Linked DNA regions of Sporichthya polymorpha DSM 43042. The protein of the gene in region 2 interacts with the protein of the main gene of each other region in a pairwise test. Links are inferred from orthologs where the notes say so. Each region holds a gene or a part of one and is shown on either strand. Other genes may lie near its edges.

What was found.
Region 1: the proteins of rlmB (region 2) and tsaE interact in binary tests that used the Escherichia coli proteins (3 or more experiments, as listed by UniProt). The link is inferred for Sporichthya polymorpha DSM 43042 from one-to-one orthologs.
Region 3: the proteins of rlmB (region 2) and SPOPO_RS0114580 interact in binary tests that used the Escherichia coli proteins (3 or more experiments, as listed by UniProt). The link is inferred for Sporichthya polymorpha DSM 43042 from one-to-one orthologs.

Annotation. Positions count from the first base shown.
Region 1 is NZ_KB913029.1:2,977,908-2,985,894, forward strand. The notes cover bases 244-3,242. They hold tsaE (tRNA (adenosine(37)-N6)-threonylcarbamoyltransferase complex ATPase subunit type 1 TsaE), read left to right. Parts: upstream 244-1,480; coding sequence 1,481-2,005; downstream 2,006-3,242. Other genes in these bases: alr (alanine racemase), read left to right, coding at 244-345; SPOPO_RS29670 (alpha/beta fold hydrolase), read left to right, coding at 342-1,484; tsaB (tRNA (adenosine(37)-N6)-threonylcarbamoyltransferase complex dimerization subunit type 1 TsaB), read left to right, coding at 2,021-2,665; rimI (ribosomal protein S18-alanine N-acetyltransferase), read left to right, coding at 2,673-3,134; SPOPO_RS0114615 (THUMP-like domain-containing protein), read right to left, coding at 3,097-3,242. In the rest of the region: more of alr, read left to right, coding at 1-243; more of SPOPO_RS0114615, read right to left, coding at 3,243-4,353; co-chaperone GroES, read left to right, coding at 4,657-4,950; groL (chaperonin GroEL), read left to right, coding at 5,084-6,697; SPOPO_RS0114630 (response regulator transcription factor), read left to right, coding at 6,929-7,540; RNA polymerase sigma factor ShbA, read left to right, coding at 7,592-7,987. UniProt on the Escherichia coli protein: Required for the formation of a threonylcarbamoyl group on adenosine at position 37 (t(6)A37) in tRNAs that read codons beginning with adenine.
Region 2 is NZ_KB913029.1:2,171,611-2,182,030, forward strand. The notes cover bases 4,009-7,008. They hold rlmB (23S rRNA (guanosine(2251)-2'-O)-methyltransferase RlmB), read left to right. Parts: upstream 4,009-5,016; coding sequence 5,017-6,000; downstream 6,001-7,008. Other genes in these bases: cysS (cysteine--tRNA ligase), read left to right, coding at 4,009-5,017; SPOPO_RS0110815 (CBS domain-containing protein), read left to right, coding at 6,128-6,562; SPOPO_RS0110825 (Fic family protein), read left to right, coding at 6,908-7,008. Also shown: SPOPO_RS28970 (sirohydrochlorin chelatase), read left to right, coding at 1-116; SPOPO_RS0110785 (DinB family protein), read right to left, coding at 76-630; SPOPO_RS0110790 (helix-turn-helix transcriptional regulator), read left to right, coding at 731-1,693; SPOPO_RS28975 (MFS transporter), read right to left, coding at 1,601-2,908; SPOPO_RS34810 (hypothetical protein), read right to left, coding at 2,912-3,106; more of cysS, read left to right, coding at 3,626-4,008; more of SPOPO_RS0110825, read left to right, coding at 7,009-8,083; SPOPO_RS0110830 (SDR family NAD(P)-dependent oxidoreductase), read right to left, coding at 8,407-9,234; SPOPO_RS0110835 (MaoC/PaaZ C-terminal domain-containing protein), read right to left, coding at 9,260-9,670; SPOPO_RS0110840 (MaoC family dehydratase N-terminal domain-containing protein), read right to left, coding at 9,667-10,128; SPOPO_RS0110845 (lipid-transfer protein), read right to left, coding at 10,125-10,420. UniProt on the Escherichia coli protein: Specifically methylates the ribose of guanosine 2251 in 23S rRNA.
Region 3 is NZ_KB913029.1:2,968,153-2,977,419, reverse strand. What follows is about bases 1-2,866. They hold SPOPO_RS0114580 (bifunctional ADP-dependent NAD(P)H-hydrate dehydratase/NAD(P)H-hydrate epimerase), read right to left. Parts: upstream 2,251-2,866; coding sequence 751-2,250; downstream 1-750. Other genes in these bases: glmS (glutamine--fructose-6-phosphate transaminase (isomerizing)), read right to left, coding at 2,744-2,866; SPOPO_RS35900 (hypothetical protein), read left to right, coding at 589-723; alr (alanine racemase), read right to left, coding at 1-322. Also shown: more of glmS, read right to left, coding at 2,867-4,606; glmM (phosphoglucosamine mutase), read right to left, coding at 4,760-6,106; rpsI (30S ribosomal protein S9), read right to left, coding at 6,237-6,731; rplM (50S ribosomal protein L13), read right to left, coding at 6,728-7,171; SPOPO_RS0114550 (ABC-F family ATP-binding cassette domain-containing protein), read right to left, coding at 7,321-8,967; SPOPO_RS0114545 (tRNA pseudouridine synthase A), read right to left, coding at 8,989-9,267. UniProt on the Escherichia coli protein: Bifunctional enzyme that catalyzes the epimerization of the S- and R-forms of NAD(P)HX and the dehydration of the S-form of NAD(P)HX at the expense of ADP, which is converted to AMP.

The DNA.
Region 1 (7,987 bases), 800 kb from region 2 along the record:
GGCCAGGGCGTCTCCTACGGCCACACCTACGTCACCGACCGGCCGACCCGACTCGGCATCGTGCCGATCGGCTACGCCGACGGCATCCCGCGGACGGCGAGCAGCCGTGGCCCGATGCTGGTCGGCGGACGGCGCGTCACGATCGCCGGTCGCGTCTGCATGGACCAGGTCGTGCTCGACCTCGGGGACCTCGACGTGACCGCCGGCGACGAGGTGCTCGTGTTCGGCCCCGGCGACGGCGGTGAACCCACGGTGCAGGAATGGGCCGACACGATCGGCACCATCACCTACGAGGTCGTCACCGGCATCGGGGCGCGAATTCCGCGGGTGTACACCGGCGCATGAGTTCGGCCGAACCGTTCGGAGTCACCGAAGCAGCAGCTGACGCGGGGTCAGGTGCCTTGCGCTGGGCGGTCAGTGCGGGTCTGATGGCCGGCGGCGCTCTCGCCACGGCCGGGGCCCGGCGCTACGCCCGGGCGCGCGCCGCCGCCCGCCCGGACCCGTTGCGCAAGGAGCCGTTCGGCGCGCTGCACACCGACCCGATTCTCGTGACCGCGAACGACGGGGTCGAACTCGTCGTCGAGGTCGAGGAGCCGGACGGCGCTCCCGTCGGCGCCCCGACGATCGTCTTCCTCCCTGGCTTCTGCCTGCCGATGGACTGCTGGCACTTCCAACGTCGCGACCTGCGCGACCTGGGCCGGCTGGTCTTCTACGACCAGCGCGCGCACGGCCGGTCCGGGCGCGGGGCTCCCGAGCACGCCACGATCGAGCAACTTGCCGACGACCTCCACGCGGTCCTGCAGGCTGTGGCCCCGCAGGGTCCTGTGGTCCTCGTCGGGCACTCGCTCGGCGGGATGGTCGTCATGGGCTACGCCGACGCTCACCCGAAGCTCTTCGGTGACCGGATCGTCGGCGTCGCGCTGCTCACCACCTCGCCGGGCCGGCTCGCGGAGATGACCCTCGGCCTGCCCGCCGCGCTCGTGCAGCGGATGTGGCCGGTCGCGCCGACCGTCGTCAACCGCGTCGCCACCCACCCGCTCGCCGTGCGCCGCGGGATGAAGGCCGACCGCGGGATCGGGCTGATGATCACGCGCCGGCTGTCGTTCGGGCGCGCCGACGTCCCCACGTCGCTGGTGCGGTTCGCCGGTCGGCTGCTGTCGTCCACGCCGCTGGACGTCTTCGCCGAGTTCTTCGCCGAGTTCGACCGGCACGACAAGGAGGCCGCGCTCCCGGTGCTGCAGACGTGCCCCACGCTGATCGTCGCGGCCGAGCGGGACATGCTCACGCCCGCGGACCACAGCCGGGCCATGGCACGGATCCTCCCGGAGGCGGAGCTGCTGGTGCTGCCGCACTCCGGTCACCTCGTCCAGCTCGAGGATCCCGAGGAGGTCAACGCCGCGCTGCGCCGGTTGCTGGAGCGCGTGCGCCTGACCGCCGCCCCGACGGGCAAGCGGCGCAAGCCTGCGTCAGGATCGTCGTCATGACCTCCCCCTTGGTGCTGGAGATCCCGACCGCCGCCGACATGCAGGCGCTCGGCGCGCGGCTGGCGTCCGTGCTGCGCGCGGGGGATCTCCTCGTTCTCACCGGCGACCTCGGCGCGGGCAAGACGACGCTGACGCAGGGCCTCGGTGCCGCGCTCGGTGTCCGGGGTCGGGTGGCGTCGCCGACGTTCGTCATCTCCCGGGTGCACCCGGCCGACGGGGCCGGCCCCGCGCTCGTCCACGTCGACACGTACCGGATGGCCGACGCCCTCGAAGTCGCGGACCTCGACCTGGAGTACTCGCTGGCGGACTCGGTCACGGTCGTCGAGTGGGGTGCGGGGCTGGTCGAGGACCTCTCCGCCGACCGGCTGGAGATCGTGCTCACGCGGCAGGCCGAGCCGCCGCCCGGGGCGGACCCTGACGACCCGAGCGCCGCAATCCGCACGGTGACCGTCACCGCGGTGGGCGACCGGTGGGCCGGGACCGACCTCGCGGCGGCGCTGTGCGTGCCCTCCGGAGCCTGACCTACGCTTGCGCGCGTGCTGCTGCTGGCTCTGGACACCTCGACCCCCGCGGTCTCGGTCGCGCTCTGGCGGGACGGGGAGACCCTCGCGGCGGAATCCGTCGTCGACGCCCGGCGGCACAACGAGCTGCTCGCCGTCCACGTCGAGGCCGTCCTGACCCGGGCTGGTGTGAAGCCCCGTCAGCTCGACGGGGTCGCTGCGGGCGTCGGCCCCGGGCCGTACACGGGGCTACGCGTCGGTCTGATGACGGCCCGCGCCCTCTCGCACGCGCTCGGCGTCCCGGCGTACGGGATCTGCTCGCTCGACGTCCTCGCCCGTGCGGCCGCCCGCATCGTCGACGGCGAGTTCGTCGTCGCCACGGACGCCCGGCGCAAGGAGGTCTACTGGGCCGGCTACGCCGACGGGCAGCGGGTCTCCGGCCCGGCGGTCGACAAGCCGGGTGAGGTGCCCTACTCCGGCCCGGTGGTGGGCGAGGGCGGCGTGCTCTACCCGGAGGCGTTCCCCGGCGCGCGCCCGCCGCTGTACCCCGACCCGGCCGACCTGGCCGCGATCGTCGCCGAGCACCTCGCCGCCGGTCGCGAGACGCTCCCGCTGGAGCCGCTGTACCTGCGCAAGCCGGACGCCGTCGAACCCGGGGCCCGCAAGCGCGTCGGGGGCTGAGGTCCCCGTGGCGGACCTGGGGCCGATCCGCTGGTGGGACGTGGAGACGCTCACCGCGATCGAGGCCGACCTGTTCGGGGTCGACGCCTGGTCGGCGGAGACGTTCTGGGGTGAGCTCGCCGGCATCCCCGAGACCCGTTGGTACCGGGCGGCGGTGGAGGGCGAGGAGATCGTCGGCTACGTCGGGTTGGCCGCGATCGACGGCACCGGTGACGTCCAGACCGTGGCAGTCCGCCGGGACCAGCAGGGCAGCGGACTCGGAGCCCTCCTGCTCGACGCTCTGCTGGCGGAGGCTCAGAACCGCGGCTGCTCCGAGGTCCTGCTCGAGGTGCGCGCCGACAACCCGGCCGCGATCCGGTTGTACTCCAAGCGCGCCTTCGAGCGCATCGCCGAACGGCCGCGCTACTACGCCGACGGCGTCGCGGCGCTGATCATGCGCCGGGTGCTGGATCCGATAGCGGCGGACTGACCGGGCGCACCAGCAGGGCGATCCGGCCCCTGCCGTGCCGGGTGACCACCACGGTCGCCTCGGCGGAGCCGCGCGCGCCCCGCAGCAGGTCGCGGCGCAACTGCTCGGGCAGGACGTCCACCCCGCGCTTCTTCACGACCACGACACCCACCCCGCGCTCGCGCAGCACCGCGCGCAGCCGGGACACCGAGAACGGCAGGACGTCGGTGACCTCGTACGCGGTCGCGAACGGCGTGGGCACGTGGGTGTCCGCGGTGACGTAGGCGATCGTCGGGTCCAGCAGCCGGCCGTCGACCGCCTCGACGACGGCGCCGACCAGGTGGGCGCGGATCACCGCCCCGTCGGGTTCGTACAGGAACCGACCGGGGTCGCCGACCGGCGGTGGCTCCTCCTCGCTGTCGGGCCCGGCCGCGCTCAGCGTCTGCCCTCCCGGCAGGAGCGTCGCGCGCCGCCGCGCGCCGTCGGCCAGGCCGGCCGCGAGGCCCGGGGAGTACAGCGCGGCCTCCTTCACCTCGCCGCGCAGGGACACCCACTCGATCGCGACGCCCGGCTCGGGCAGGTTGTGGGGGATGCCGGGGGCCACCTTCGCCACCGTCGCCGGCCGCCGCAGCAGCTCCCGCACGAACGACCACGGTGGCGAGTACGCGTCCGGATCGAACACGCGGCCCCGCGCCGCGCGCCGGGCCGGATCCACGAACACCGCCGCGCCCCCGAGGTCGACCTCCCGGACGTCTCCCACCACGACCCCGGCAGTGGAGATGTCATCTCCAGTGCCGGGGGAGCCGAGGGTGAGGTTGGCCGCCGCCACCGCGGCGGTGAGGGTGTCGGCGTCGACGGCGGTGACGGTCAGCCCGGCGGCGCGCAGAGCGAGCGAGTCGGTCCCGATCCCGCAGCAGAGGTCGAACACCGGCGCCCCGGGGCCGAGCGCGGCGGCGACGCGGGCCGCACGGTGTGCGGCGACGACCGGGTGGGTGGCCTGCTCCAGCCCGGCGGGGGTGAACCACATCCGCGCCGCGGCCGGCCCGAACTTCGCGACGGCCCGCTCGCGCAGCCGCGCCTGGGTCAGCGCCGCCGCGACGAACTCGGCCGGATGCTCCCGCCGCAGCCGGGTCCCGAGCCGCAGCGCCGCGGCGTCGTCGAGCGGCCCCGCCCCCGCCAGCTCCGCGAGCACCGTCGCCCCGTCCGAGCCCTGCAGCGCCCGGAACACCGCTAGGTCCACAGAACCTCCGTCGTCCGCGAGGGGGTGCGGGGGGCGAAGCCCCCCGCCAGCCTTTCGCGCCTGGGCGAGCAGCCGCGATGCTTTTCGGGGGGCCGTCGGGGGGCGAAGCCCCCCGACTGTTGGCACTCAAGTTGACTGAGTGCTAACGCTTGCATAGGGTCTGCGTTGGCACTCTCCCCTGGAGTCTGCCAACACACTCGCACCCCGGCCTGACCCCCGCGACGGCAGTCCGGAACGCGTCCACTGGACACCCATTCGCATTCAGGTGACCCCACGTTCGTAAGAAGGGGAAGGTCAGCAGGAATGACCACCAAGATCACTCCGCTCGAGGACCGCGTCGTCGTCAAGCCGCTCGAGGCTGAGACCACGACCGCTTCGGGTCTCGTCATCCCGGACACCGCCAAGGAGAAGCCCCAGGAGGGCGAGGTCATCGCGGTCGGCCCGGGTCGTTTCGAGGAGGGCCAGCGCCTTCCGCTCGATGTCGCGGTCGGCGACGTCGTGCTCTACAGCAAGTACGGCGGCACCGAGGTCAAGTACGGCGGCGAGGAGTACCTGATCCTCTCCGCGCGCGACCTGCTCGCGAAGATCAGCAAGTAGTCGCAGCAAGCAGTCCGCCGAACACCCGTCCGCCCCGGTCGGCCCGTCACACCGGGCCCCGGGGCGGTCGTGTCGGACGGTCGGTCCGTTCGATCACCAGAGCCAGACGTAGTCAGAGGGGACAGTCCCGGCGATGCCGAAGATCCTGCAGTACGACGAGGCCGCACGCCGCAGCCTCGAACGGGGCGTTGACGCCCTCGCCAACGCCGTCAAGGTGACGCTCGGCCCGAAGGGCCGCAACGTCGTCATCGACAAGAAGTTCGGCGCTCCGACGATCACCAACGACGGCGTCACCGTCGCGCGTGAGGTCGAGCTCGACGACCCGTGGGAGAACCTCGGCGCGCAGCTCGCCAAGGAGGTCGCCACCAAGACCAACGACGTGGCCGGCGACGGCACGACCACGGCGACCGTGCTCGCGCAGGCGATGGTGCACGAGGGCCTGCGCACGGTCGCGGCCGGCGTGAACCCGATGAGCCTGAAGAAGGGCATCGACGCGGCGACGAAGGCGCTCTCGGAGCGTCTGCTCGAGAACTCGCGCAGCGTCGACACCCGCGACGACATGGCCAACGTGGCCACGATCTCCGCGCAGGACCGCAGCGTCGGTGACCTGATCGCCGACGCGTTCGACAAGGTCGGCAAGGACGGTGTCATCACCGTCGAGGAGTCGAACACGATGGGCGTGGACCTCGAGTTCACCGAGGGCATGCAGTTCGACAAGGGCTACCTGTCGCCGTACTTCGTCACCGACGCGGAGCGCATGGAGACCGTCCTCGAGGACGCTTACATCCTGCTGAACTCCGGCAAGATCTCCTCGATCGCGGACCTGCTCCCGATCCTCGAGAAGGTCGCGCAGGCCGGTAAGCCGCTGGTGATCGTGGCCGAGGACGTCGAGGGCGAGGCCCTGTCGACGCTCGTCGTCAACAAGATCCGCGGCACGTTCACCTCGGTCGCCGTCAAGGCCCCCGGTTTCGGTGACCGCCGCAAGGCGATGCTCGAGGACATCGCGGTGCTCACCGGCGCCGAGGTCGTCAGCCCCGAGCTCGGGCTCAAGCTGGACCAGGTCGGCCTCGAGGTGCTCGGCCAGGCCCGCCGCGTCGTGGTGACCAAGGAGGACACCACGATCGTCGAGGGTCAGGGCAACCAGGACGACATCGCCGCCCGGGTCTCGCAGATCCGTGCGGAGATCGAGAACACCGACTCCGACTGGGACCGCGAGAAGCTCCAGGAGCGCCTCGCGAAGCTCGCCGGCGGCGTCTGCGTCGTCAAGGTCGGCGCGGCCACCGAGGTCGAGCTCAAGGAGCGCAAGCACCGCATCGAGGACGCCGTCTCCGCGACGCGCGCCGCGATCGAGGAGGGCATCATCTCCGGCGGTGGCGCGGCCCTGGTGACCGCATCCACGGTGCTCGACGACAACCTCGGCCTGACCGGTGACGAGGCCACCGGCGTCCAGGTGGTCCGCCGCGCGGTCGACGAGCCGCTGCGCTGGATCGCCGAGAACGCCGGCTTCGAGGGCTACGTCGTCGTCGCCAAGGTCCGGGAGTCCGGCAAGGGCTTCAACGCCGCCACCGGCGAGTACGGCGACCTGGTCGCGCAGGGCGTCATCGACCCGGTCAAGGTCACCCGCTCCGCGGTCCAGAACGCCGCCTCGATCGCCAGCATGCTGCTGACGACCGAGACCCTCGTCGCGGAGAAGCCGGCCGAGGAGGCCCCCGACGCCGGTGGCCACGGCCACGGTCACGGCCACTGATCGACGCACCGTCAGGCACCACCCACGCACCAGCCACGACCCGGTCCCCGCACGGGGGCCGGGTCGCCTGCGTTAAGTCCGGACTCTCCCGATTCCAGACGCGAGTTTGTCCGGATTCACCCGGAGTTGTCCCGATCCTCGATGGCGGAGCGCGAAACACCCCTTAACCGGAATGGCGCAATAGCCCGTGTCCCGGGGGAAGCGGGCGATACGTTCCGCCGAGGAGGTGCCATGTCGACGGTCCTGGTGTGTGACGGTTCCCCGCTGATCCGCGAGCAGCTGCGGCGCGCGGTGAACGGGGTTCAGGGTGTGGAGAAGGTGGTCATGGCGGCCACCGAGGACGAGGCGATCGAGCACGTCCGGGCGCAGCCGCCGGACCTCGTCCTCGTGGACGCGGCGCTGACACAGCGCGGGGGAGCGGGTGCGGTGCGCCGGATCCGCGCGGCCGATCCCTCCGCGCGCGTGCTGCTGCTGACGCGGCCCGAGGACCCGGACGCCACGGTCGTCGCGGCGGTGGCCGCGGGGGCCCGCGGCTATCTGCGGAAGGACGCCACGCGGGCCGAGGTGCGGGTCGCGGTCGGCCAGGCATTGACCGAGCCGCACAGCAACGGCAGCGGGACGGACAGCGACGGTGATCACAGTCCGCCACCGGCGTTGACGGAACGTGAGCTGGAGGTCCTCGCCGGGATGTGCGAGGGGCAGTCCAACGCGGAGATCGGCCGCGGACTTTATTTGTCCGAGGACACCGTGAAGACGCACGCCAGAAGGCTTTTCCGCAAGCTCGGGGCCGCGGATCGGGCCCACGCTGTGGCCATCGCGCTGCGCCGAGGGCTCGTGAGGTAGCAAAATGGTCACATGGCGGTCGCCGGCGTAACGCCGTCCGATCCGGATCCGATGGGAAGTCGGACGGATCGGATCGATCTGCGCGACCTGGCAGCGGCCGCCATTGCGGGAGACCGCGGCGCCATGGACGCGCTGCTCGCGACGATCCGCCCGATGGTGCTCCGGTACTGCAGGGGACGACTCGGTCGCCTGCCCGGCGCCGAGTACGCCGCGGACGACGCGGCACAGGAGGCTTGCATCGCCGTGCTGACCGCACTGCCGCGCTACCGGGACGAGGGCCGCCCGTTCGAGGCCTTCGTCTTCGGCATCGCCGCACGCAAGGTCGCCGACGTCCAGCGGGCCGCGATGCGTGCCGCCACCCCCACGGCCGACGTTCCCGAGCGCACCGACACCGCGCTCGGGCCCGAGGAGGCGGCGCTGGCGGCCGCCGACGCCGCCCACGCCCGC
Region 2 (10,420 bases):
CTCCGCTCGGCGTGCACCCGGCCCTCGTCGACCTCGTGCTCGAGCGCTACGACGCGGCGCGGGTCGAACGCGTCCTCAGCCCATCGTCTTCTTCCCGTCGAGTGCCTCGCGGATGATGTCGGCGTGGCCGGCGTGCTGCGCGGTCTCGGCCACGATGTGCGTGATCACGCGGCGCGCGGTCCAGCGGGCACCCGGGGCGAACCACGGAGCCTCGGGCAGCGGGTGCGAGGAGTTGAGGTCCACCTCGGCGAGGATCGCGTCGGTGCGCGCCGCGATCTCGGCGTAGGCGGCGAGCACACCCTCGAGCGTCTCGCCGGGCAGCAGGCGGAAGGAGTCGCTGTGCGCGGCGTAGGACTCCTCGGTCATCTCCATCGCCGCTGGGCCGCGGCGGATGAACTCGGCCCACCCGTTCTCGGCGAAGCTGACGTGCTTGATCAGCCCGCCCAGGGTGAGCTCGCTGACGGTGGCCCGCTTGGTCGCGGCGGCGTCGTCCAGGCCGTCGACGGTGGTGCGCAGGAAGAAGCGGTGCGTGGTCAGGAGGTCGAGCAGGTCGGCGCGCTCGATCGCGGTGGGGTCGTCGGTGGCCGGCGCGGGGGTGGTCATGGCCTTGTACTCCTCGATCGTGGTCATCTCGTTCTCCTGGTCGGTGTCGGTGCTGCCGGGCTCGTGAGAACCACGTTAGGGAGATTGCGGTCAGTTTCTGTCCGCAATGCCGGGGCAGACTTCCGGCATGGCGAACACGAGTTCCCGGACGCTGCGGTTGCTCTCCCTCCTGCAGGCGCACCGGCACTGGCGGGGGAGCGAGCTGGCCGAGCGGCTCGGCGTCTCGGAGCGGACGCTGCGGCGCGACGTCGACCGGCTCCGCGAGCTCGGCTACGACGTCGACGCAACGCCCGGTGTGGACGGTGGGTACCAGCTGCGGGCCGGGTCCGCGCTGCCGCCGCTGGTCGTCGACGACGAGGAAGCGGTCGCGCTCGCCGTCGGAATGCAGGCCGCGACCGACGGCGCGGTGCCGGGGCTGGAGGAGGTCTCGGTCCGGGCGCTCGGCAAGGTCGTCCAGGTCCTGCCACCGCGGCTGCGTCGTCGCGTCGAGACGTTGCGTGCGATGACCGTGCCCGCGACCTGGGGCCCGAGCAGCGGTGGGCCGAGCGTCGACACCGAAGCGCTCGTCGTCGTTGCGCAGGCGTGCCGCGACGGCGAGCGTCTGCGCTTCGACTACACCGCGCGTGAAGGAGAGGAGACCGCCCGGCACGTGGAGCCGCACCGGGTCGTCAAGCTCGGCCGGCGTTGGTACCTCGCGGCGTGGGACGTCGACCGTGCGGACTGGCGCAGCTTCCGGCTCGACCGTCTGCGCGGTCCGCGCAGCACCGGCGCCCGGTTCGTACCCCGCACCCCGCCGGGCGGGGACGCGGCCGAGTACGTGAAGTCCTCGATCGTCGGGCTGCGGGAACCGCAACGCGTGGTCGCCGAGGTCGAGGCGCCGGCCGACCGGGTGCAGGCCAGGATCGGCCGGTGGGCGCTGGTCACCCCCGTCGACGACGCGCGGTGCCGGGTCGAGATGACGGCGGATCAGTTCGAGTGGCCGGCCATGGCGCTCGGCTCACTCGGGGCCGAGTTTCGTGTGGTCGAGCCCCACGAGCTGCGTGTCTACCTGCGTGAGTGGTCCGACCGCTTCGGTCGGGCGACCGCGTGAGGCGAGCAGGTAGAGGGGAGCGGGGAGCACGAGCAGGACGGCGGAGACCGCGAACCCGGCGACCAGGCCTTGGCCGCCGGCGAGCGCGCCGAGGGCCGGGGCGGCGATCATGCCACCCATCCGGGAGGTCAGGCTGTTGACGCTGACCATCGTCGCGCGGTGCGTGGCCGTCGTGTGTCGGTGCACGAGGCCGTAGTGGGCGACGTTCGCGGTGCCGTGGACCAGATAGAAGCCGAGGTACCCGAGCACCAGCCCGATCGGCCCGGCGATGACGACGGCGAGCGCGACTCCCACGCCCTGGGCGACGCGCGCGACGATCGCCGCGCGGACCCACGAGCCGGTCCGCCGGGCGACCCACGGCGCGGCCGCGGCGCCGGCGCCGCTGACGGCCCACGCCACCGCGGCGGTGACGGCGTAGGCGAGGACGCCTTGTTCGGTGTCGCCGACGAGATCGACCATGCGCAGGCCCGAGAGGACCTCGACCCCGGCCATGCCCGCCCCCCAGAGCAGTTCGACCGCGGCGAGTGCGCACAGGGCTCCGCTGACGCGCAGCAGCCCGACCGCCTCGCGGATCGTGCGCGCGGAGTCGCGGACGGGGGCCCATCCGCGTCCGGCCGTGCGAGGCCGGCTCTCGTCGAGCAGGTGCCACAGGAAGGCGAGGTCCACGATCCGCAGCGCGATCGCCACGACGATCGGCAGGGCCAGCGCCGGCCACGCCGCCGGTGTGGGGACGAGCGCCAGTACGCCGCCGAGCAGGGCACCGCCGCCGAGCGCGGCGGAGATGACGACGCTCTCGGCGGCGAGCCCGGACTCGATGTCGGCGTCGGGGTCGGCGGCCTGGGCGGCGTCGACGAACCAAGACTCGAGCGGGCCGGAGTCCAACGCGCGGTAGACACCCTCGATCGCCCAGGCGGCGACGAACAACCACGTCGCCTCGGAGAACGAGATCAACGCCATCGAGACCAGGCTGATCAGGCCGGCGATCAGCAGGACAGGCCGGCGCCCGATCGTGTCCGCGAGCCCGCCGGTCGGCAGCTCGAACAGGACAACCATCGCGCTGGACAGCCCGGACAGCAGGCCGATCGTCGCGACCGACAGGCCGCGCTCCTGCAGCAGCACCGTGAGGACCGGGATCAGCAGCCCGACGGGGAACCAGCGCGTCGCGCTCAGCACGAGGAAGCGCCGGCGGACGCGCCGTGCGTCGTCGAGGGACACGAGTCAGCCCGACACGTCCGGGTGCACGTGCAGCATCGCGGCCACCGGGGCGAGTCCGGCACCGTCGGCCGGCGGGTCGTTGACGTCGATGACCGGCTCGCCCGCGGCGCGGGCGGTCTCCCCGAGTGCGCGGTAGCGCAGGACGACCGCGTGGAGCTCGGCCAGCATCTCCTTGGTCTGATCCACCGTCAGGTACAAGCGGTAGTCCGAGAGGTCGGAGAGTTCCAGCCATGGCCGCGGCCAGTCGTTGTGGACGTCGAGCCAGGCCTGGGTCTTGTCGGTGTTCGTGCGCAGGTGGTAGCCGACGAGCCAGTCGGCGGCGGCGCGGGCGTCGGGGTCGTCGCGGAACTCCGAGCTCGACCAGGACGTGAAACTCGTGGACGGCCCGCCACCAGCGGTCGCGGCCGTCCCCGGAGTCGGGGACCTCGGAGACCATGCCGATCTCGGCGAGCTTGCGCAGGTGGTAGCTCGTCGTTCCGCTGTTCGTGCCGAGGCGGGCCGCGAGGCCGGTCGCCGTCGCCGGTCCGTGCGAGCGCAGCGCCCCGACGAGCCGGTTGCGCAGCGGGTGGGCGAGCGCACGGACGGACTCGGCGTCGAGACGCTTCTGGGTCGGGTGCGGCACGTCGGTCATGACCTCACGGTAGATCGCAGAACAATTCTGCACAAGAATTCTGCAGAGAAAATCTGCGATTGGCGCCCGCCGTTAGGCTGGGACGTGTGACGCTGCGTTTGTACGACACCGCGACCCGTTCGACCAGGGATTTTGTGCCCGCCGAGCCCGGCCGGGCGTCGATCTATCTGTGTGGGGCGACCGTCCAGGCCCCGCCGCACATCGGGCACATCCGGTCCGGCGTCAACTTCGACATCCTGCGGCGGTGGCTGGAGCACACCGGCTGCACGGTCACGTTCGTCCGGAACGTCACCGACATCGACGACAAGATCCTCCGCAAGGCCGACGAGCAGGGCGTGCCGTGGTGGCAGGTGGCGCAGACGAACGAGAACGCGTTCGCCTGGGCGTACGACGTCCTCGGCTGCCTGCGCCCGACGGTGGAGCCGCGGGCGACGGGGCACGTGCCGGAGATGATCGTGCTGATGCGCCGGCTGATCGAGCGGGGCGCCGCCTACGCCGCTGGGGGTGACGTCTACTTCTCCGTCGGGTCCTTCGCCGACTACGGCGCGCTGTCGGGGCAGAAGCCGGACGCGATGCAGGCCGCCGGCGACACCGACGCCGAGACGCACAAGCGGGACCCGCGCGACTTCGCGTTGTGGAAGTCGGCGAAGCCGGGGGAGCCGTTCTGGGAGACCCCGTGGGGGCCGGGCCGGCCGGGTTGGCACCTGGAGTGCTCGGCCATGGCCGGGAAGTACCTCGGGGACCGCTTCGACATTCACGGCGGTGGTCTGGACCTGGTGTTCCCGCACCACGAGAACGAGATCGCTCAGTCGAAGGCCGCCGGGGAGGAGTTCGCCCGGTACTGGCTGCACAACGGCTGGGTGACGATGTCGGGCGAGAAGATGAGCAAGTCGCTCGGCAACTCCCTGCTGGTCTCGGAGATCGTGAAGCGGGTGCGGCCCGTCGAGCTGCGGTACTTCCTGGCCGCGCCGCACTACCGCTCGATGGTCGAGTACTCGGAGGAGTCGCTCGCCGAGGCGGCCACCGCCTACGGCCGCATCGAGACGTTCGTCCGCAACGCGACTGACCTGGTCGGCGACGTGACGCCGGGTCAGGTTCCTGCCGCGTTCGCGGACGCGATGAACGACGACCTCGGGACTCCGCTGGCGCTCGCGGCCGTGCACACCGCGGTGCGGGAGGGCAACACCGCCATCGCGGCCGGGGACAAGGACACCGTGACGGCCCGGCTGGCCGAGGCGCGGGCGATGCTCGGGGTGCTCGGGCTCGACCCGGTTGCGTGGGCGGACTCCTCCGGCAGTGACCTGCACGCGGTCGTCGACGGCCTCGTCGCGTTGGCGCTTGAGCAGCGGGCCGCGGCCCGCGAACGCAAGGACTACGCCGCGGCGGACGCGATCCGTGATCGCCTCCGCGCCGCCGGCGTGGTCATCGAGGACACCCCCCACGGCCCGCGCTGGACCGTCGGCAACCCGGAGGCCTGATGGCGGGCAACAGCAAGCGACAGGGCGCGGTCCGCAAGGGCGCGTCGAAGAAGGGCGCGACGGTCGGGTCGGGCGGCCAGGCCCGCCGGGCGCTCGCGCCGAAGGGGCCGACGCCGAAGGCGACCGAGCGCACCGGGCACCCGGCCGCGCGCCGCGCTGCCGCGGCGGCGAAGCGGGAGGCCGCGGGGCGACGACCGGCGACCGGTCCCTCGCGCACGGGCAAGCCGTCGGGCAAGGCACCGAAAGACTCCGGCGAGCTCGTCATCGGACGCAACTCGGTGCTGGAGGCGTTGGAGGCCGGAATCCCGGCGTCGGCGCTGTTCGTGGCCGAGCGCATCGACTCCGACGACCGGGTGCGGGAGGCGTTGAAGTACTGCGCGCAGAACGGCATCCCGCTGCTGGAGGCGCCGCGCGCCGAGCTCGACAAGATGACGGCCCGGGCGTTGCACCAGGGGCTGGTGCTGCAGGTGCCGCCGTACGAGTACGCGCACGCGGACGACCTGCTGGCGCGCGCGGGGCGGGCGGCGCCGCTGATCGTGGCGCTCGACGGCGTCACCGACCCGCGGAACCTCGGCGCGGTGCTGCGGTCGGCGGAGGCGTTCGGTGCGCACGGCGTGCTCATCCCGGAACGTCGCGCCGCGGGCATGACCGCGGGGGCGTGGAAGACCGCCGCCGGTGCCGCGGCCCGGCTCCCCGTGGCGCGCTGCACGAACCTGACCCGCGCGCTGGTCGCGTACCAGAAGGCGGGCTTGATGGTCGCGGCGCTCGACGGTGACGGCGACGTCACGATCGGGGACCTCGAACTCGCGGGCGATCCGCTGGTGCTCGTGATCGGCGCGGAGGGCAAGGGCGTCTCGCGGCTGGTGTCCGAGGCGGCCGACGTGCGGGTCCGGATTCCGATGCCGGGTGCGACGGAATCGCTGAACGCGGGCGTGGCGGCCGGGATCGCGCTCTACGAGATCTCGCGCCGCCGCTCCTCCTGAGAGGTGCTCAGGCACTGACCCCGGTCGAGCTCGTGAACTATTTCCCGAGCTCAGCGGGCATTTCTTCGCGAACCCGATCGGCCTACTCTGCGTTTACCGGCTCGTCCGCGGGAGCAAGGAGGACGTCATGCGGATCTCCGACGTGTTGCGTAACAAGGGCACCGAAGTCTTCACGGTGCAGCCCGACACCCCGGTGCGGGACTTTCTGTCCGTGATGGTCGAGCGCCGAATCGGTGCGTGCGTCCTCTCCGCCGACGGTGTGACCGTCGTCGGCATCGTCTCCGAGCGCGACATCGCCCGAGCGCTCCACGAGGGCGGGGCCGACATCCTCGCCGCCCCGGTCTCGGCGATCGCGACCGCCGAGGTCCACACCTGTCACCCCGAGGAGAGCCTCGACGACCTCACCCGCGTGATGACCGAACGCCGCGTCCGGCACATCCCGGTCCTGGTCGACGGCCGCCTCGCCGGGCTCGTCAGCATCGGCGACATCGTCAAGCATCGGATGGACGAACTCGAAACCGAACGCCAGGCTCTCGTCGACTACATCTCCTCCGCCGGCTGACTCCGGCCCCCGGTACGCTGGGCCCTTCGCCGGCGTGGCGCAATTGGTAGCGCACTCGACTTGTAATCGAAAGGTTGCCGGTTCAAGTCCGGCCGCCGGCTCTTCTGACCTGCGGAAACGTGCTTACTCGATGAGTTGAGTCCGACTCATGCCAGCCAATTCATGGCCAACGCATCGGTCACCGCGGGTGACCGCCATGGCCTGTCGGGTCTGCTGGCGCCGTGGACTTCAGGGAATCCGCATCCTATAAATCTCGATCGTGAATTTATAGGAAGTGCCGTTGTCCTATAAATTGTGGGCTTGGACTGGAAGGATCCGACCCAGTGCCCGCGAACTGGGGGAGCCGTGCAGGTCAAGCAGCTTCGAAAGTCCCCGATCGGGGCGCTGCAGCCGGTCACGCTGCACGACGCGCTGTCGGACCAGCAGATGAACACGTTCGCGTTCGTCCCGGCGCCGTTGCCCGCGGACGTCACCTTGTCCAGTCGGACGCACAAGGCAGTCGCGGCCGCGCATCAGGCGATCGGCGAGTTGGAAGCCGGCGTACGCCGCTTGCCCAACCCGAGCCTGTTGGTCCGGCCGGCGCTGCGCCGCGAAGCCCAGAGCACCTCGGCGTTGGAAGGCACCTACGCGCCCATCGCCGAGGTGCTGGAGGCCGACTTCGTCGAGGATTCCCGCCGCAGCCCCGAGGTCCGCGAAGTCATGAACTTCGTCCGCGCCGCCGAACGCGGGCTGGAGCTGATCGCCAAGAAGCCGATCTGTGTGACCGTCATCAACGAGTTGCAGGGGATCCTGGTCAAGGGAACCCGTGGCGATCACTACGACGCCGGGCAACTTAGACAACGTCATGTCGCGATCGGCGACGAAGGTCGCGGTGTCCAGCACGCCCGCTTTGTGCCCCCTCCCCCTGGGGCGGTCCTGATCGACGGAGTGAGCGCGTGGGAGTCCTGGATCAACGCCGAGGACGATCTCGCACTGGTGGTGAAGTGCGCCCTGGGGCACTACCAGTTCGAGACCTTGCACCCGTTCAGTGACGGCAACGGCCGCATCGGCCGCCTCATCGTGGTGCTGCAGCTGGTGCAGGAGCAGGCGCTCAGCTTCCCGCTACTGAACATCTCTCCGTGGTTCGAAGACCGCAAGGAGCAGTACAAGGATCACCTCCTCAACGTCTCCCTCACCGGGCAGTACGACGAGTGGATCCAGTTCTTCTGTCACGCCGTCGTCGCCCAAGCTCGCGACATGATCAACCGCACCGATGATCTACTGACGATCCGTCAGCAGATCCTGGACCTGATCCGAGTCAACAAGGCACGCGGAGTGATCCTCGACATCGCCGAAGACCTGATCGGCTACCCGTACATCACCCCGAGCGAGGCCGCCCACCGCCACAACGTCACCTACCCGCCGGCCAACAATGCCCTACGCAAGCTCGAAGAACTCGGCGTCATCCGCGAGCTCACCGGCGGCACCTACGGCCGGATTTTCGTCTGCCGGCAGGTCCTCGAGGTGATCGCTCGTCGATGACGGAACGGCCATGATCACAGATGTGACACCTTCATTGGGGGAATCGTTGAACAGCCAGTCCGACCAGGAAAAGACCCTGCTCGACACCCTCAGGCTGCCCCGCGACGCCGGCGGTTGCATCACGGTTGTGCGCGGGGCGGACCTCGACGCGGTGCTGTCGGCTTTCGGAGCACAATCATCCCGTGCCGTTGCTGAAGGCATGGAGGGCCCCCTGGCAGTACCCGAGTCCGGGGGACGGACGGGAGCGATCCGCCGGCACGTACACCCGGACGGGCACTCCCGTGCCGTCCCGACCCGGCACCGTCAGGTGCCGGATCTCCACGTCAGATCCGGTATCCCCCGCCGCAGAGGAGGACCTCGCCGCTGACGTAGTCGGACTCCGGTTGGCAGAACAGGTAGGCGGCGCCGGCCGCCTCGGCCGGCGTTCCCGGCCGCCCGAGCGGAATGAGCGTCTTGGCCTGCTCCAGGAACTCCGGGTTGACTCCGACCTTGAGCTCGCGACCGTCGACCTCGAGCGTCGCGCCGCCGGCGGCCACCTCGGTCAGCCGGGTCAGGATGAACCCGTACGCGACGCAGTTCACCGTCACGTTGTAGCGGCCCCACTCCTTGGCCAGCGTCTTCGTCAGGCCGACGATGCCCGCCTTGGCGGCCGCGTAGTTGCTCTGGCCGACGTTGCCGCCCAGACCCGCGACCGAGGAGATGTTGACGACCTTGCGGCACGGCACGGGCTCACCGGCCTGCTGTGCTGCCTTCACGGCTCGGGAGATCACGGGCTGCGCGGCTCGCAGGATCTGGAACGGCGCCTTGAGGTGGAGGTCCAGGATCGCGTCCCACTGCTCGTCCGTCATCTTCTGGATCACGGAGTCCCAGGTGTAGCCGGCGTTGTTGACGATGATGTCGAGCCCGCCGAAAGCCTCTTCCGCGGTCTGGACGAACCGGTCCGCGAAGCCCGCCTCGGTCACACTGCCCACGCAGGTCACGGCTTGCCCGCCGAGGGCCTCGATCGCAGCGGCGGTTTCCTTCGCCGGCTCCGCATCGAGGTCGTTGACCACGACCGACGCCCCGTCCGACGCCAGCTTCAGCGCGATCTCCCGGCCGATCCCGCGACCGGAGCCGGAGACGATTGCCACCTTGCTGTCGAGCTTTCCCACGAGTTGCTCCTTGATCGGGTTGCGTTCAGGGGAGGGCGACGACGGCGTCACCGGTGAGGGTGACGGTCCCGTCGGCCAGGGTCACGGTGAGTTCGACCGTGGCCTGCCGTTCGCCGTCTCTTTCGTCGACGGCGACCACGGTTCCGGTGCAGAGCGGCTGCGCGTTGACCGGCGTGATGGACGCGAAGCGCACGCGGAACGCCCGCAGGTTGCGCTGATCGGTCCAGCCGGTGAGCAGACGGCCGAGCACGGCCATCGAGAGCATTCCTTGCGCGAAGACGTCGTCGAGGCCGGCGGACCGGGCGACGTCGAGGTCGAGATGGATCGGGTTGAGATCGCCGGAGCCGCCGGCGAACAGCGCGAGCACTGTTCTCGTCAGGTCGGGGCCCTGCAACGGCGGCAGCGTGGTGCCGGGGGCCAGCTCGAGGACGGTCATCGTGATTCTCCCGCCGTCTCGAGCTCACGCACGACCAGCGTCGTGCGCAGGCAGGCGACCACCTCGCCGGCACGGGTGACCTCGGTCTCCCGGACGAGGAACTTCAGGGCGCCGCCCTTCTTCTCGTACGTGTCGACGAGGGTGCTCCGCGCCTGGACGACGTCGCCGGCGAACACCGGGGAGAGGTAGGTGAACTCCTGCCCGCCGTGCAGGAGCGCCCGCAGGTCGACGCCGAGCTCATCGAGCCACCCCGTCGGTGCGGGTCCTTCCAGTTCGACCCCGAACAGATAGGTCGGCGGGACGAGAAGGTCGGGGAACCCGGCCCGTCGCGCCGCGTCGACGTCGGTGTACACCGGGTCCGTCTCACCGGTCGACTGCGCGAACAACCGCAGCCGGCCGCGTTCGACCGTCATTTCGACCGGTGGGGTCGTCAGTCCGACCGCGTGGGCGAAGCTCATCGGCCGGCCCGTTCGTAGAGCGTGACGACGCAGGCGCCGCCCAGACCGAGGTTGTGCTGAAGGGCGAGCGGGAGGTTCCCTTCGACCTGGCGCGCCCCGGCTTCGCCGCGCAGTTGCCACACCAGTTCCGCGCACTGGGCGAGCCCGGTCGCGCCCAGGGGGTGGCCCTTGGACAGCAGCCCCCCGGACGGGTTGGTGACGACGCGACCGCCGTAGGTGTTGTCGCCGGCGAGAACGAACTTCTCCGCCCCGCCCTCCTCGACCAGGCCCAACGACTCGTAGCTGAGGACTT
Region 3 (9,267 bases), 800 kb from region 2 along the record:
GGTCGACGTCGGCGGCAACCGCGGGCGCCAGGTCAGCGCCCGGCGCGATCAGCCAGCACAGCACCCGGGCGTCGTCGGGGCCGATCCCGGCCGCCCGCAGACCGACGGCCTCCTCCAGCACCGCCGCCCCGAGCCAGGTCGCGCCGCCGGCGATCGCCGCCCGGGCGACGGGGACCATGCCGTGGCCGTAGCCGTCAGCCTTGACCACGACCATGACCTCGGCCGCGCCCGCGTGACCACGGAGCGCGACGACGTTCGAGCGCACGGCGGCCAGGTCGACGCGCGCCTGCGCGTTCCCCAGGGGCGGGCTGGAATCGCTCATCGCTCCCCATCCTTGCACCGCGACACGCCGGGTGCCGCGCACCGGGCGTACGCACCGGACAAACGCGCCGGGGACGAACGGGACACCGGGCCGCATCCCCGGACAGAAACGCGAGAACACATCACGTTTCTGTCACGGGAGGCCCTCGTCCGTTTGAAGGATGTCCAAATCATCCGAACGCCGAGCAACCGTGACCCAGGTCATGTCGTCTCATGGTGCACAGAGCGGACGGTAACCGTCCGCCCCCTTGGGGAGGGGGTTCGGCCATGGCGCAGAACCAGATCCGCATCGAGCGCAAGACCCTGGCCAAGAAGGGCAAGGGGACCAGCGCCCAGCAGTCGCGCCGCGACCCGAGCTCGCTCGATCTCCGCAGCCCGTCCGGGCGCAAGCTCCCGTACTAGAACGCTTCCGGGCACCGCCGGGGTCGTTCAGGCCCCGGCCACGTGCCGCCAGGCGGCCGGCAGGGCCGCCGCGATGTCCGTCGCCGTGACCGGGCCTGGGGCCGAGATCTCGGCCTCCGCCTCGTCCGGCTCCGCCGCGAGGCGGGCCGCCAGTCCGTGCAGGTAGGCGGCCGTCGCCGCCGCGTCGGCCGGATCCCGTCCGGCCGCGAGCAAGGTGCCGGCCAGGCCGGCCAGCACGTCACCGCTCCCGGCGGTCGCCAGCCGCGGGGTGCCGGTCGGGTTGACCCGGACCGGACCGTCCGGCGGGACGACGACGGTCGTCGAGCCCTTGAGCAGGACCGTCGCCCCGTACTGCTCGGCCGCGCGCCGGGCGTGCGCCAGCCGGGCGGCCTCGACCGCCGGCCCCTCGACCGCGACGCCCTCGGCCGTCAGCAGGCGCCCGAGCTCGCCCGCGTGCGGCGTCAGCAGCGTCGGAGCCGATCGCTCCAGGCCGCCGGCTTCGGCGAGCAGCGTCAGGCCGTCGGCGTCGACGAGCACGGGGACGTCGCTGCCCAGGACGGCGTCGAGGCGGCGGCGCGCCTTCGCGCCGGTGCCCAGTCCGGGTCCCACGACCCACGCCTGGACGCGGCCGGCGTCGCTCGCCAGGCCCTCGGTCACGACCGCCTCCGGCCAGGCCGCCCGGACGGCGTCGGCCACGCGACCCGGCCCGGCGAACCGCACCATGCCCGCGCCGGCCCGCAGGGCGCCGCCGACCGCGAGCACCGCGGCGCCCGGATAGGTCTTCGAGCCCGCCACGACGCCGACGACACCGCGGCGGTACTTGTCGGCGGTGGGGAGCAGCCAGCCGAACGGCACGAGGACGTCGGCGTCCTGCAGCGCGCAGGCGGCCGGGTCCGGCAGGTGGTCGCCGAGGCCGATGTCGACGAGCGTCGTCGCCCCGGCGTGGCTCGCGCCCGGTTCGATCAGCAGCCCGGGCTTCCAGGTCCCGAACGTGACGGTGACGTCGGCGTGCACCGCGACGCCGGGGACCTCGCCGGTGTCCGCGTCGACGCCGCTGGGCAGGTCGACGGCCACGATCAGCCCGCCGCCGAGCTCGGCCCGGGAAACCAGCTCGGCCGCGCCCGGCCGCAGACCGCCGGACCCGCCGATGCCGACGATCCCGTCGAGGACGAGGTCGGCGTGGTCGAGCACGGCCGCGTCGGGAGCCACCCGCCCGCCCGCGCCACGGAACGCCGCGAGCCCGCGGGCATGGGCGCGGTCCGGGTGAAGCAGCAGCGCGTCGACGCGCGCGCCCCGGCGGGCGAGCTGGGCGCCGGCGTAGAGGGCGTCCCCGCCGTTGTCGCCGCTGCCGACCAGCAGGACGACGCGGGAGGCGTAGACCCGCCCCAGCAGGCCCGCGCACGCGGTGGCAAGGCCGGTCGCGGCCCGGTTCATCAGGACGTCCCCGCCCTGCCCGGTCCTGCGCAGCTCGGCGATCAGGGCCGCCTCGGCGGCCCGGACGTCGGCGACGGAGTGCGCGGTCCGCATGACTACTCCTGGGACGGGGGTTGGTGCTCGGGGGTGGCCGCGGGCGGCGCGAACGGCGGCCCGAGCCCGCTGGAGGCGGCGGCGCCGATCGGCGGGGTCCCCCACCCCTCGGCGACCACCATCGCCGAGGCGACCCCGGCGTCGTGGGACAGCGAGATGTGCCAGGCGGAGACCCCGAGCAGCCGTGCCCGCTCGGCGACCGTCCCGCGGACCGTCAGCGTCGGCCGGCCGCTGCGGTCGGACAGGATCTCCGCGTCGTGCCACAGGAGCCCGCTCGGGGCGCCGAGGGCCTTCGCGATCGCCTCCTTGGCGGCGAACCGGGCCGCGAGGGACGCGGTCCCCCGCGTCAGCTCGGCCGGGGTGAACAGCCGGGGCCCGAGCCCCGGCGTCCGCGCCATCGCGGTCGCGAACCGGCCGATGTCGCAGACATCGATGCCGACTCCCACGATCACAACGCGAACCCTAGTGGCGTGCTCCTGCGGGATGGCGCGGGCTACTCGACGGTGACCGACTTCGCGAGGTTGCGGGGCTGGTCGACGTCGTAGCCCTTGACCGTCGCCATCTCGCAGGCGAAGACCTGCAGCGGGACCGTGGAGACCAGCGGCTGCAGCAGCGTCGGGACCTGCGGGATCCGGATCAGGGTGTTCGCGTACGGGACGACGGCCTCGTCGCCCTCCTCCGCGATGACGATCGTGTGGGCGCCGCGCGCGCGGACCTCCTGGATCGAGGACACGATCTTGTCGTGGAGGCGGTGCCGCGCCGACGGGGACGGGACGGTGACGACCACCGGCACGCCCTCCTCGATCAGCGCGATCGGGCCGTGCTTGAGCTCGCCGGCCGCGAAGCCCTCGGCGTGCATGTACGCGAGCTCCTTGAGCTTGAGCGCTCCCTCGAGCGCCACCGGGTACCCCACGTGGCGGCCGAGGAACAGCACGGACTTCTTGTCCTTGAGCGTGCGGGCGAGGGCGCGCACCGGCTCGATGGTCTCGAGGACCTTCTCGACCGCGGCGGGCATCTCGTTGATCTGGTCCATGACGGTGGCGATCTCGTCGCCGAACTTCGTACCGCGGACCTGCGCGAGGTAGAGCCCGACGACGTAGCAGGCGACGATCTGCGCGAGGAACGCCTTCGTCGAGGCGACGGCGATCTCCGGACCGGCGTGGGTGTAGACGACCGCGTCGGACTCGCGCGGGATCGTCGAGCCGTTGGTGTTGCAGATCGCGAGGACGCGCGAGCGCTGCTCGCGGGCGTGCCGCACGGCCATCAGGGTGTCCGCGGTCTCGCCGGACTGCGAGATCGCGATGACCAGCGTCGAGCGGGACAGGATCGGGTCGCGGTAGCGGAACTCGCTCGCGAGCTCGACCTCGCAGGGGATGCGCGTCCAGTGCTCGATCGCGTACTTGGCGATCAGGCCGGCGTGGAAGGACGTCCCGCAGGAGACGATGACGACCTTGTCGACCTCGCGGAGCTCCTCGTCCGACAGGCGCATCTCGTCGAGGACGAGCTGCCCGTCGAGACCGACGCGGCCGAGCAGGGTGTCGGCGATCGCCTTCGGCTGCTCGGCGATCTCCTTGAGCATGAAGTAGTCGTAGCCGCCCTTCTCGGCGGCGGCGGCGTCCCAGTCGACGTGGAACTGACGGACGGCGGCCGGCGTCCCGTCGAAGTTGGTGACGGAGACGCCCTCGCGGCGCAGCTCGACGACCTGGTCCTGGCCCAGCTCGAGCGCCTCACGCGTGTAGGCGATGAACGCGGCGACGTCGGAGGCGAGGAAGTTCTCGCCTTCCCCCAGGCCGACGACGAGCGGGGAGTTGCGGCGGGCGCCGACGACGACGTCCGGCAGGTCCGCGTGGACGGCGACGAGCGTGAACGCGCCCTCCAGACGCTGGCACACGCGGCGCATCGCCTCGGCGAGGTCGCGGCCCGCGCCCTCGAACTCCTGCGAGAGCAGGTGCGCGACGGTCTCGGTGTCGGTGTCCGAGCTGAGCTCGCAGCCGGCGGACTCCAGCTCGTCCCGGAGCTGGGCGAAGTTCTCGATGATCCCGTTGTGGATCACCGCGACCCTGCCGGTGCAGTCGCGGTGCGGGTGGGCGTTGCGGTCCGTCGGGCCGCCGTGGGTCGCCCAGCGGGTGTGACCCATCGCGGTCTGCGACGCGGGCAGCGGCTCCTCCGCGAGCAACCCGACCAGATTGCCGAGCTTGCCCGCTTTGCGCGCGACGCTCAGCTCACCGTTGGCGACCAGGGCCACGCCGGCCGAGTCGTAGCCCCGGTACTCCAGGCGTTTGAGCCCGGCGAGCACCACGTCGAGCGCATCCCGACCGACGGTCTCGCCGCCGACATACCCCACGATCCCGCACATGATGATCAGCGTAGAGGCAGACGCCGCGCCGGACGGGCCGAACGACTCCAGCCGGGGTCCCCGACCCGTCCGCGGCGGCCCCTCGGGTCCGGGATGCCCGACTCGTCCCGCCCGCCCGGGGGACCGGCGGGGGACCGGTCGGAGTGATTGAGGTCAGGACAGCGGCAGGTGCAGCCGGACCGCGTCCGCGAGGCGGTCCGCGACGCTCTGCGCCTGCTCGGCGGAGGCGGCCTCGACCATGACGCGGACGACGGGCTCGGTCCCGCTCGGGCGCAGCAGGACGCGCCCGCTGGTGCCGAGCTCGGCCTCCGCGGCCGCGACGGCCTCGGCGAGCCCCGTGCTGCCCGCGATCCCGCCCCGGTTCACGCCCTTCACGTTGACGAGCACCTGCGGGAGCCGGGTCATCACCGCGGCGAGCTCCGCGAGACTCCGGCCGGTGGCCGCGACCCGGGCGAGCAGGTGCAGCCCGGTGAGGACGCCGTCGCCGGTGGTCGCGTGCTCGAGCATCACGACGTGGCCGGACTGCTCGCCGCCGAGGGTGAAGTTGGCCGCGCGCATGGCCTCCAGGACGTACCGGTCCCCCACGGCGGTGTCGACGACCTTGATCCCGGCGTCGGACATCGCCAGCCGGAACCCGAGGTTGCTCATGACGGTGACGACGACGGTGTCGTCGGCGAGGCGCCCCGCCTCCTTCATCGCCAGGCTCAGGATCGCGAGGATCTGGTCGCCGTCGACGAGGTTGCCCGCGGCATCGACCGCCAGGCACCGGTCGGCGTCGCCGTCGAAGGCGAGCCCGGCCGCGGCGCCGTGGGCGACGACCGCCGCCTGCAGGTCCTCCGGGTGGGTCGACCCGCACGCCTCGTTGATGTTCAGGCCGTCCGGCTCGCTGTGCAGCGTCACGACCTCGGCGCCGGCGGCGCGCAGCAGCGCCGGGGCGACCTCGGAGGCCGCGCCGTTCGCGCAGTCGAGAACGACCGTCATGCCGTCGAGCCGGTTCGGCGCGGTGGTCAGCAGGAAGTCGAGGTAGCGGCGCAGCGCGTCCGCCTCGTCACGCACCCGGCCGACGTCCCCGCCCGTCGGCCGCGTCCAGTCGGCGTCGAGCAGCGCGGCGATCTCGTCCTCGGTCGCGTCGGGGAGCTTGTGGCCACCGCGCGCGAAGAACTTGATGCCGTTGTCCGGCGCCGGGTTGTGCGAGGCGGACAGCATGACGCCGAGGTCCGCCGCCAGCGCCGCGGTCAGGTGCGCGACGCCGGGCGTCGGCAGCACGCCGACCCGGACGACGTCCGCCCCGGCGCTCGCGAGGCCGGCGACGACCGCGGCCTCCAAGAACTCCCCCGACGCGCGGGGGTCACGGCCGACGACCGCCAGGGGCCGCCCACCCGCCGTCCGCTGCGCCGAGAGCACCCGGGCCGCCGCGGCGGACAGGTCGAGGGCCAGCTCCGCCGTCAGGTCGACGTTCGCGACCCCGCGGACGCCGTCCGTGCCGAACAACCGACCCATGTCGAACCCCTTGATCGCGCGCGTGCCTGGTGCCGAACCCGGCCATGATCGCCTACACGATGGCGCAGGGGGCCGAAAACGCACACGACCCGCGCCCCAACGGGACGCGGGTCGGAACGAAAGCGCTGAATTACCGCTTCGAGTACTGCGGAGCCTTGCGGGCCTTCTTCAGACCGTACTTCTTGCGCTCGGTGGCGCGAGGGTCACGGGTGAGGAAGCCGGCCTTCTTCAGCGTCGGGCGGTTGTGCTCGGCGTCGGCCTCGTTGAGCGACCGGGCGATGCCGAGGCGCAGCGCGCCGGCCTGGCCGGAGACGCCGCCGCCGTGCAGCCGGACGAAGACGTCGTAGCTGTTCTCCAGCCCGAGGCTGACCAGCGGCTCCTTGACGATCTGCTGGTGGACCTTGTTCGGGAAGTAGTTCTCGAGCTCGCGGCCGTTGATCTTCCACTTGCCGGTGCCGGGCACGATGCGGACGCGGGCGACCGCCTCCTTGCGACGACCGGTCGCCGCGCCGGGCTCGATGTTCGAGACCGGGGTGATCGTGGGCGCGGACTCGGTCGTGTAGGACTCGGGCGCGTTCTCCTCGAGGTCGGCGACCTCAGGGGTCTCGGCGGCTTCGGTGCTCACTGGCTCACCTGCGTGATCTCGAACGGAACGGGCTGCTGCGCCTGGTGCGGGTGCTCCGGCCCGGCGTAGACCTTCAGCTTGCGGAGCTGGGCGCGGCCCAGCGAGTTGTGCGGGAGCATCCCCTTGACGGCCTTCTCAACGGCCTTGCGGGGGCTGGTCTCCAGGAGCTCGGAGTAGGCGACACCGCGGATACCGCCCGGGTACCCGGAGTGGCGCCACGCCTTCTTCTGGTTGAGCTTGTCGCCGGACAGCGAGACCTTCGCCGCGTTGATGATCACGACGAAGTCACCGGTGTCGACGTGCGGCGCGAAGGTCGGCTTGTGCTTCCCGCGCAGCAGCTGGGCGGTCTGGCTGGCCAGCCGGCCGAGCACGACGTCCGTGGCGTCGATGACGTGCCACTGGCGCTGGATCTCGCCGGGCTTAGGGCTGTACGTGCGCACGTGAAAAGCCTTCGGTTCGCGGGGTTCGGAATCGGGTCCTACCGGACCCACCGGTGGTGCGGCGCCACAGAGAACTACAGGCGCTCCGCAACGACGGGCCAGCCTACCCGGCGCCTGCCCCCCGGGCAAAACCGGGGATCGGTCCGCGCTCAGCGGGGACGAACCACCCGGGTCTCGTCCCAGACCGGCTCCGCCGACTCGTAGACGACGCCGTCCGACCCGAAGACCAGAAAACGGTCGAACGAGCGGGCGAACCAGCGGTCGTGCGTGACCGACACCACGGTGCCCGAGTAGCTCGCGAGCCCCTCCTCCAGGGCCTCCGCGGAGTCCACGTCCAGGTTGTCCGTGGGTTCGTCGAGCAGCAGGAGGGTGGCCCCGGCGAGCTCCAGCAGCAGGATCTGGAAACGGGCCTTCTGGCCGCCGGAGAGCGTCCGGAACAGCTGGTCGCCGGCCTGATGCAGCTCGTAACGGCGCAGCGCCCCCATCGCCTCGCCGCGGGGCAGGGCGTGCCCGGCGAGGATCTCGACCAGCGTGCGGGCCGCGAACTCCGGATGGTCGGACGTCTGTGAGAAGTGGCCGGGCACGACCCGCGCCCCCAGCCGGGCGACCCCGGTGTGCGCGACGCCGCCGTCCCCGTCGGGCAACGCGCCGAGCAGCCGCAGGAAGTGCGACTTGCCGGACCCGTTGGACCCGAGCACCGCGATCCGCTCGCCGTAGCAGAACTCGACGTCGAACGGCTTCATCAGCCCGGTCAGCTCGAGGCGCTCGCACGTCACCGCGCGGACGCCGGTCCGGCCGCCGCGCAGGCGCATCGTGACGTTCTGCTCGCGGGGGCGCTCCTCCGGCGGGCCGGCCGCGTCGAAGCGCTCCAGTCGCTTGATCGCGGCCTGGTACCGGCTGGCCATGTCGGAGTTGTAGGCCGCCTTGTTCTTGTAGAAGAGCATCTGCTGCCGCAGCCGCTCGCGCTGCTCGTCCCAGCGGCGACGGAGCTCGTCGAGCCGGGAATGCCGGTCCAGCCGGGCCTGGTGGTAGCTGTCGAATCCGCCGCCATGCACCCACGCGGAGCCACCCTCGACCGTGACGATCCGGTTCGCCGTCCGCGCCAGCAGCTCGCGGTCGTGGCTGACGAACAGGACGGTCTTTCCCGTCGCGGCCAGCTGTTCCTCCAGCCAGCGTTTCCCGGGGACGTCGAGGTAGTTGTCCGGCTCGTCGAGCAGGAGGACCTCGTCCGGCCCGCGCAGCAGGGCCTCCAGGGCGAGGCGCTTCTGCTCCCCACCGGACAGGGACACCAGGTCCCGCCACTGCGCGCGCTCGTAGGGCGTCCCGAGCGCGGCCTGGGTGCAGACGTCCCAGAGCACCTCAGCCTCGTAACCGCCCGCGTCGGCCCAGTCCGCGAGGGCCTGGGCGTAGCGGAGCTGGGTCCGCTCGTCGTCGCGCTCCATCATCAGCAGCTCGGCGGCGTCGAGCTCGCCGGCAGCCGTCCGCACCCGGGGTGAGGACACCGACACCAGCAGGTCCCGGACCGTGGCCTGGGAGCTGTTCTCCGTGCCGTTCTCGGAGCTGTCGCGGTGGCCGATGAACTGGCGCATCACGCCGAGCCCGCCGCTGCGGGTGACCGTCCCGGCCTGGGGGTCGAGGTCACCGGCGATCAGGTTCATCAGCGTCGTCTTGCCGGAGCCGTTCGCCCCGACCAGTGCCACCTTCGCGCCGTCCCCGACGCGGAAGGAGACCTCGTCGAGCAGCAGCCGGCCGTCGGGCAGGCGGTGCTGGAGGCGGCTGACGTCGACGTGGCCCACAGCGCGCAGTCTGGCGGACCGTCAGCCCCGCGGGCGACGGGTTTCTGCGACGCGGGCGGTGAGGTCGGCGTCGGGGGGATAGCGGACCTCCTCCAACGTCAGCCCGTGCGGCGGGACGACCTGGACCGCGGAGTCCTTCTCCCGCGACGAGAGCACCGCGGCCGGCCACTCGACGGGGCGGCGCCCCTCCCCCACGGCGAAGCTGGCCCCCACGAGCGCGCGGACCATGTGGTGACAGAACGCGTCCGCCTCGACGTCGGCGACGAGCAGCCCCGCCTCCGGGCCCTCGGTCACCCGGGA